Regions from separate parts of the Robertmurraya sp. FSL R5-0851 genome, predicted to be linked through region 2. Evidence: riboswitches for the same ligand, from Rfam matches in the RefSeq annotation. Region 2 holds a riboswitch; the other holds the start of a gene.

Region 1 (4,427 bases), 860 kb from region 2:
TTACTGAATCACCGATAACGACTTTGTAGAAATCTTCTTTAAGTCCACGAATAATAGTAGGTTTACAGCAGCCACAATCGTTCTGACAATGCTCATCACATGCATTTGGCCAAAGAATATTGATATACTCTCCACTAAAATCGGAAGCATTACAATAGACTCCTGAAAAAGGACCATAAGCTTGTAGAATAGGATAAACGAAGAAATCAATACCTCCACTAACAACATACAAAGGAATATTCTTCTCCTTCAAAAACTTCACAAAATCAGCAAATCCTTCACGTATTTTCACATTTTCAATTGCATACGTAATGATTTCTTCCTTTTTAGATGAAGGAAGCAACGAGAATAGCTTACCAACTCCTTCCCGAATGGAAATACGCTCTGACAAAATGTCGTCTTTTAGTGCTTCCCATTCAGGTGGAGCAAATCTTTTCATAATGGCAATAATGTTATCCTTCTCGGTGATTGTGCCATCGAAATCACAAAATACAGCTATCTTCTTGCTCATGATGGTTTTGCCACCTCAGTAACTCCCCACAGTTCAATCGCTTTTGCAAGTTCAGGATATTGCTGTGAATTTTCTCTCAATGGCAGACCTTTTTGACTTAAATCAATAGCTTGGCGGAAAGCTAGACCTCCACCTTTCGCACCAGCTGGATGACCATGTACACCACCACCAGCATTAATGACACTATCTAAGCCAAAATCTTGTAGTAAAAGTGGAACAAGTCCAGGATGAATACCAGCTGAAGGCACTGGGAAACTCTTATTCATAGATTCTGACTGATCTGTTAACGCTTTAGCAATTGATAATGCTGCATTCTTTTCCAAAGCCACAGAACCGTATGGAGACGGGAATAAAGACAAGTCAGCTCCAGCGTAACGCAACAATTTCCCAAGTAGTAGGGAATGAGAAATTCCGTACACATCAGATGAAGTGAGCGCTCCACTCACAGCTGGATGTGCCATAATCGGAAGATCGACATTCTCTTCTTCGCGTAATTCCTGAAGAACATCAAGTCCATACGCAAACACATTAAACAATAGTAAGTCCGCACCAAGTTCTTTTGCTTTTTTAGCTTTGTCAATTAATTGAGACGTACGTCCTGTCAAGTTCACAGCATACAAAGTACGATGTCCAGTTTCTTCATAGACCTGTTGTAGAACTTCTCTTCCTCCAGTAATTCTTTGTTCAAATGGAGTTAATGGGTTTTCAAACAATATTTCATCATCTTTTACAAAATCGACTCCACCCAATGCTTGTTCGCGCAATTGGCTGATGAGGAATGGAAGATCTCTACCAAGAATTCCTTTAAAAATACTCATTAATAACGGACGATCATATACACCCAGCTTGTCTCTTAGGCCATTGATACCAAACTTAGGACCTGGAAAAGCTGTTTTTAACTCTTCTGAAAAATCAAGATCTAATAGCTTAATCTTCCCGTCAAGTGAAAGCTTTCCAAACACTGTTGTTAAAATAGCTGGAAGATCTAGCGAAAAGTTATTTGAAGGATAAGCGATTTTTAACACCGCTACCGTTTCATTTGTATGTTCATCTATGTGTAATTTTTCTGCGGAAATAACTCTACCTTTATATTTTTTCAATTGCTCTTGCTCAAGCTTTTGTAATTGAGTCCATGAACCAACCGTTAAACCAAGCGCAATTTCCTCTGCTTTTTTCTCTGGGTTGTGTTTGGCGTCATGTACTAAGTACGTTGCGATGATCTCACTCATTTGCTTTCGTCCTTTCTCTCCGACACGGGTATACATAAAAAACCTCTTCTGGTCATCAGAAGAGGTTAGTATCGTAAACTAACATCTCCTTATCTATCAGCCTTTGCTGCAAGAATTAGCACCGTGCTTACAAAACTGTAAGTCGGTTGCCGGGCTTCGTCGGGCTCGTCCCTCCACCTGCTCTTGATAAGAAAACGAATGTTTTCATTATGGTATTATTGTTTATACTTTCAATTGATTTTGATTATTCCAGAATTTAATTCGACTGTCAATACATTAACTAAAAATTTGGAGCTTTGAAATTCTTTCAACCGCTTCTTGCAAACGAGCTTCCGAAGTTAGTAACCCCACTCGAACATAACCCTCTCCCCAGTTTCCAAATCCAATTCCAGGGGCAACTGCAATATGTGCTTTTTCTAGTAATAAATCTGAAAATTGCTCAGATGTATAACCATTAGGAACCTTCAGCCATGCAAAAAATGAACCCTCCGGTGCTTCGACATTCCAACCTAATTCTTGAAGTCCTCCGATAAACACGTTTCTTCTAGATTCGTACAATGCATTTAACTCACGTACACAACTTTGAGAATCTGTTAATGCTGCCACTGCCGCCTCTTGGACAGCTCCAAAAAGACTTACATATAAATGGTCTTGCAACAAATTAAGAGCTGAAATGACACTCTCATTGCCAACGGCAAAGCCTACTCTCCAACCAGCCATGTTATACGTCTTCGATAAAGTATATATTTCAATTCCCACGTCTTTTGCACCTTCTGTTTCAAGAAAACTAATCGGTTTATGACCATTAAAGCCTATCGCTCCGTATGCAAAATCATGTACAACACAAATCTCGTGTTCTTTAGCTAGTGCAACCGTATCTTCAAAAAATTCAGCGTTTGCTATTGCGCCTGTCGGGTTATTCGGATAATTTAAGAACATAAGCTTCGCTTTTTCAAGCTCGCTATCTGAAAGAGCCGTATAATCGGGAAGAAAATGATTTTCCTCTTTCAAGGGCATTGTAATCATTTCTGCTTGTGCAAGTGCTACCCCTGACCAATAGTCTGGATAGCCCGGATCCGGGACGAGAACATGTTCACCTGGGTTTAATAAACATTGTGGGATTTCAACAAGCCCAGCTTTTCCTCCGAAAAGAATGGCAACTTCTTTCTCAGGATTGATATCTACGTTATATTCTCTTTTATAAAAGGTCGCAGCAGCTTCTTTTAATGATGCAAAGCCTTGAAAAGGAGAGTATTTGTGATTATTCGGATTCTCTGCTGCCACTTGCAGGGCTTTTACGATATGTGTTGCTGTCGGTTGATCAGGGTTTCCCTGTCCCAGGTTTATCACATCATGGCCATCACTGATTTGCTTATTTACTTTAGCAACAAGTGAAGCAAAGAATTGTTTAGGTAAGCTTTTTAATAATTTTGATTGAGGATATATCATCTTTTTTCCACCTACTTTAAATATTCGGGTAATTGGCAATTTTTATATTGAAAAACTAGTCACAAATGTATATCGTAAATGACAACTTGTAAAGTATTTTTACTAATATTTTTTAGAAAAGGTGGTTTCTTATGAGAGTTTCATGTATTCAGATGGATATAAGCTTTGGGAATGTAGAAGAAAACTTTCAAAAAGCGGAAAGATTAATAGAGTTAGCAATGGCTGAAAAACCTGATTTAGTCATTCTTCCAGAGCTATGGACCACAGGCTATGATTTAACTCGCCTCGATGTTCTTGCTGACTTAGAAGCAAAAAAGAGCATTGAATTTTTGCAGAAATTAGCTAAAAAACATCATGTGCACATAGTTGGTGGATCTGTTGCTTCTCAAGAAAATAACGGTGTATACAACACCATGCTGGTCATTAGTAACGAAGGAGAACTTGTTTCCACATACAGTAAAGCGCATCTTTTTAAGCTAATGAATGAGCATGAACATCTTCAATCAGGCAGTACAAACGGGATATTTGCTCTAGACAAGTATTTATTTGCAGGATTCATATGCTATGATATTCGCTTTCCTGAATGGATTCGTGCTCATACGACAGAAGGAGCGGAAACCATCGTTGTTGTTGCTGAGTGGCCTCTCCCTCGATTGAACCATTGGAGATCTTTATTAATTGCTAGAGCGATTGAAAATCAATGCTTTGTCATAGCATGCAATCGTTCAGGCTCAGATCCCGACAATGTGTTTGCTGGGCATTCATTGATTATTAATCCTTGGGGAGAAGTAATTGCTGAGGGAGACGAACTTGAATCTATTGTAACTGGTCAAATCGATTTGGCAGAAGTAAAGAAAGTCCGCAACACGATTCCGATATTTTCAGACCGTCGGACAGACTTATATTAAAAACTGTTGACAACTTTAACACTATGCTGATATGATTCTGATCAGTGAATATTAACTGAAAATTACATCTCTTATCAAGAGTAGGCAGAGGGATTTGGCCCGATGAAGCCCAGCAACCGACCGTAATTCCATTGTGAAATGGGGCGCTATCAATTTAGCGCCGGATAAATCCGTAAGGCACGGTGCTAATTCCAACAGAAAGAAATTTCCTTTCTGGTAGATAAGAGGTTTGTTGACTAAAGCCTCAAACCTCTTTCTAGTAGAAAGAGGTTTTTTTATGCAATAGGAGGATAATCATTATGTCAACAGTAATACAAGAAACTTATCAAC
Region 2 (4,427 bases):
GCATAAACCGCAGCATCTAAGTAACTTTCCTTTTTCTCCTGTTTTAGTGGTAGCCCCTCACGAATGGCTGGTTCATCCACTTGAATCATACGGATTCCATTTTCCTCAAGAACTTCCACTTCTTTTCGAAGCGCCAGGGCAATTTGATTAGCAACCTCATAGCGTGAAATATCATCTCGTACAAACGACCAGTTTAAAATGGTAATAGGACCTGTCAACATTCCTTTTACAGGCTTGGTTGTTAACGACTGGGCATATACCGTTTCTTTGACAGTCATCGGTTCTTGAAAGGATACATCCCCATAAATAAGAGGTGGCTTGACACAACGGGAACCATATGACTGGACCCAGCCGAATTTGGTAAATTGAAAACCGGCCAATTTTTCACCAAAATATTCAACCATATCTGTCCGTTCAAATTCGCCATGCACGAACACATCTAGACCCAGTTCTTCCTGAATGTCAATCCATTTTTTCATTTCCGCTTTTATATATTCTTGATAATCCGCATCAGTTAACTCGCCTTTACGCCATTTTAAACGCTGTTTCCTCACTTCTTGTGTTTGTGGGAAGCTTCCAATTGTGGTCGTTGGAAGAAGGGGCAATTGAAAAGTCTCATCTTGAATCTGTTGACGAACCTCAGATGTTGTCTCCCGTTCAGCTCTAAACGTACGCAAGTTTTGAATGTCTTCTTGAACTTGTGTGTTGTTACGAGAGGCTGAATGATTTAGTGCTTGAATCGCTTTTTTACTTGCTGAAATTTCTTTCTGTATGGTTTCTTTCCCACCTTGTAAGCCTTTGGTCAGTAGAACAATCTCCTGTAATTTTTCATCAGCAAACGATAATGCCTCTTTTAACACTTCCTCAAGTGTTTCTTCATTCTTAACGGTTACAGGTACATGTAACAAGCTGGATGAAGGCTGTAGGATCAGACGGTCTTTTGAGACAACTTCCGCAATTTCTGAAAGAAGGGAATACTTATCATCTAGATTCGCACGCCATATGTTACGCCCATCAATGATTCCGGCAGCTAGCACTTTATCTTGTGGGAAGCCAAACTTTTTCAAAGCAGCGAGGTTTTGATTGTTATCATGTACAAAGTCAAGTCCAATTCCTTGAACAGGAAGGGAGATGACCTCTTCATAATGGTCAATGCTTTCAAAATAAGTTTGTAAAATCACCTTAATGTTCGGAGCTGCATCATTCAACTGTTTATAAACATCGTGAAATAGAGCCATGTCTTCTTCTGAAATCGTTGTAGCTAGGATTGGCTCATCGATTTGTACCCATTCGACACCTTCTTCTTGTAATTCAGTTAAAATAGTAGCGTAAAGTGGGACAAATTGATCAACTACTGTTTTTAAGTCATTGTCTTTATAGCCCTTTGATAGTTTTACAAAGGTAATGGGTCCTAAAATCACTGGTTTTCCGAGAATATCCAGTTTTTGTTTCGCCTCTTTATAAAATTGAAGGGGACGGTTCTCCACAAGGGAAGGGACTGCCTCGTAAAGTTCTGGAACAATATAGTGATAGTTTGTGTTAAACCATTTAGTCATTTCAGATGCAACCGCACCTTTCGTACCTCGTGCGATATCAAAATATGTTTCAAGTGATACTTTACCTCCCGTGTATTCATATCGTTTCGGTACAAGACCGAACATGGTAGCTGTATCGAGAACATGATCATACAAACTGAAGTCACCAACAGGGATGAAGTCAATTCCTTGTTCCTTTTGTTTCTGAAGAGAGGAAAGGCGGATTTCCTCCATCTGTTGTAAGAATGTCTCTTTTTCTAGTTTGCCTGTCCAAAACTGTTCGAGCGTTTTTTTCCATTCTCGGTTTTCACCAATTCTTGGATAACCTAAATTTGAGCTTTTTACCATCGTTATTTTACACTCCTTGTTTGATTGTATTTTCGTCTTCAACAAAAAATCTCCCTTTTCAATGAGAAAAGAGAGATTCATACGCATAGTTAACTAGAGTTGAGACAGTCTGGTTTTCTCAACACGTATTCCTCACTCCTCTCTATACATCCGTAGAGTACAAGTGCATACAACAGACAGGTCTCCTGACTCTGGTTCACAGCTTCTTATCCCTTCCCATTTCATAAATATGAAACAGTGGTTCATTGATAAGTCGCTCCCCATTACAGTGGCGGGACCGTGCCGGATTTTCACCGGGCTTCCCTTTTAAGCTAAGTACATGACATACAAAGCATCTGTTGCATTTTGTATTAAGTTTTAATAGAAAAATATAAATATGGCTTATCTTATAAACAAAAGACCTCTCTATTAAAAAATAGAGAGGTCCTTATCCTCTCTTATTTATCAAAGCTATATGCTTTGCAGGAATTAGCACCTTTTTAACAAATCTGTTAAATGGTTGCCGGGCTTCATAGGGCCTGTCCCTCCACCTCTCTGAATAAGAGTATATTGTATATTGATATTTACATGTTTGAATTTGTTAATCATATTAGCATGTTAAATTCAGGTTGTCAAAAAGAATTTTGAAAATTCTTTGAAACAGATCCGTTTATCCAAGTAAATAGAACATCTCTCAAACTACTAAAGATGTTATCCTTCATGTCCATTTCTGCACCATAAAAAACTCTCCTTATCTTAAGATAACGTGTTTATTTTTGAGGTGTAAAACTGTAAAAGGAAGTACATACACAAAGTTAAAAAGGATTGGAGATGCAAATATGTCTATTTCCTTTATTATTAAAGCACCCGAAAGTGATACAAGTTCATAAGCACTAACTGAGTTTGATAAATAAGCGGAAAAATTTCTCTTAATCTTGAAATTGTACTGAAAATAGCTAAAATAGCCGGAGAGAATCCGACTATTGACTCGAAAATCCAGAAAATGGGTAACTTTGCTTTGCTTAATCGGTTAAACTCCGCTTATATACCCCGAACCAAGCTCTATTCGGGAGCTTAACCGAAAAATTTCCGCTTATACGATTGATTTGGGAAGGAACGGGCGGTGCTCATCCTGAAGGACCTTACCTTTACAATATTAACAGAACCTACTATTTAACGATTGCTGAAGGAGGAACAGAATACTTTTGTTGGCAAAAGACAACAGCACTTTGATTGTAACATCTCCACACTTTTTGAGTTTTCACCAACCGAGGAAGGGGAAGAGGCTGGACTGACCGTCTTCATGAATGAGCGATTTCATTATGAGATCGCGGTGGGAATCCGTAATGGGGTGAAAAAGGTCTTTGTCAGACGTAGGATTGGTTCCCTTTGGAAAGTAGAGTCGGAGAATGAGTATGAACAAGATTCTATTATTCTGTCGGTTCAGGCAGATGCCAAAAACTTTACATTCACTTATCAATCACGGGGTAGGGAGTCGATTACCATAGGTACTGGAGAATGCTGTCTTATATCAACGGAAGTAACAGGTGGATTTACAGGGGTTTTCTTAGGACTTTATGCCACAGGAAATGGATGTGCTTCTAAAAACCCTGCGTATTTTGATTGGTTTGAGTATCGGTTGTAATAGTTCATGGAGCACCATTTCTTAGGGTGCTCTTTTTGGACTTTGGTTTTTTTATTTGTGTAATGGTAAATATGATGTTAAGTGACCTTACATGAATAATGAATTTTGTTAATTGTTAGATTAATATTTTGTACAACAAGTATTTCTGTATGGTCGACAGTCGACAAGAGAGAAATGTATCTCAGGGGAGGTGTAAGAATGAACAATGAGTTATTCAATAATAACGCATTATCAAACTTGATTAAAGAAACAATTATGAGAGATATTCTTTTAGGAAAATTGCTTCCAGGTGAAAAATTGGTAGAAGCCCAATATGCTGAAGCATTTGGTACCAGCAGGGCACCAGTTCGTGAAGCGTTCTATTTGTTAACGGTTGAAGGAATTGTAAAAAGAATTCCTAGGAAAGGAACCGTAGTACGGGGGTTTTCTTCTGAGGAAACAAAGGATTTGATCGAGATTAGATGTTTCCTAGAAAATATGGCTCTTGAAAAATTAAGGAATAAAAATAATGAAAACTATCTCCAAACTATGGAGGATATTATCAATAAAACAAAGGAAATTAATAAACAAAGTTATGAGTATGCGGAACTAAATTACCAATTTCATCAGCAATTGATATTAGCAAGTGAAAGTGAAGTAATTAAATCGAATTACGATCGTTTAGGGAATATCTTGTTATCTATTCAAAATGTAGCATTTATGAAAGAGGAAGATGTTAGAAAATCGATTAGTGAACATGAACAATTAGTTGAATATTTATATGAGAAAAATATTGATGAAGCGAAAAAGTTACTTGATTCTCATAACCGAAGTGTATTTGACAGAGTCGAAAGAAATGTTCAGGTTTACAAAGAACATATTGAGAGCTAATCAATTAATTACAACAAAAAATTAGGAGAGTAGAATGGAGAATATTGTAT

What was found. A riboswitch is a leader RNA that binds a small molecule or an ion and turns the genes downstream of it on or off. The one in region 2 is predicted to bind S-adenosylmethionine.
Region 1: another riboswitch for S-adenosylmethionine. It lies ahead of MKX65_RS07090 (2,3-diketo-5-methylthiopentyl-1-phosphate enolase); the one in region 2 lies ahead of metE (5-methyltetrahydropteroyltriglutamate--homocysteine S-methyltransferase).

The regions. Positions count from the first base shown of each region.
Region 1 is NZ_JBBOOE010000001.1:1,360,747-1,365,173, reverse strand. It holds gene MKX65_RS07095 (2-hydroxy-3-keto-5-methylthiopentenyl-1-phosphate phosphatase) at 1-511, opposite strand, end outside; gene MKX65_RS07090 (2,3-diketo-5-methylthiopentyl-1-phosphate enolase) at 508-1,740, opposite strand; SAM riboswitch class I at 1,827-1,933, opposite strand; gene MKX65_RS07085 (pyridoxal phosphate-dependent aminotransferase) at 2,017-3,189, opposite strand; gene MKX65_RS07080 (nitrilase-related carbon-nitrogen hydrolase) at 3,321-4,097, shown strand; SAM riboswitch class I at 4,166-4,324, shown strand; gene mtnK (S-methyl-5-thioribose kinase) at 4,397-4,427, shown strand, end outside.
Region 2 is NZ_JBBOOE010000001.1:2,219,962-2,224,388, reverse strand. It holds gene metE (5-methyltetrahydropteroyltriglutamate--homocysteine S-methyltransferase) at 1-1,889, opposite strand, end outside; cobalamin riboswitch at 2,042-2,237, opposite strand; SAM riboswitch class I at 2,318-2,428, opposite strand; gene MKX65_RS11260 (beta-xylosidase family glycoside hydrolase) at 3,043-3,507, shown strand; gene MKX65_RS11255 (FCD domain-containing protein) at 3,706-4,377, shown strand; gene MKX65_RS11250 (sulfite exporter TauE/SafE family protein) at 4,412-4,427, shown strand, end outside.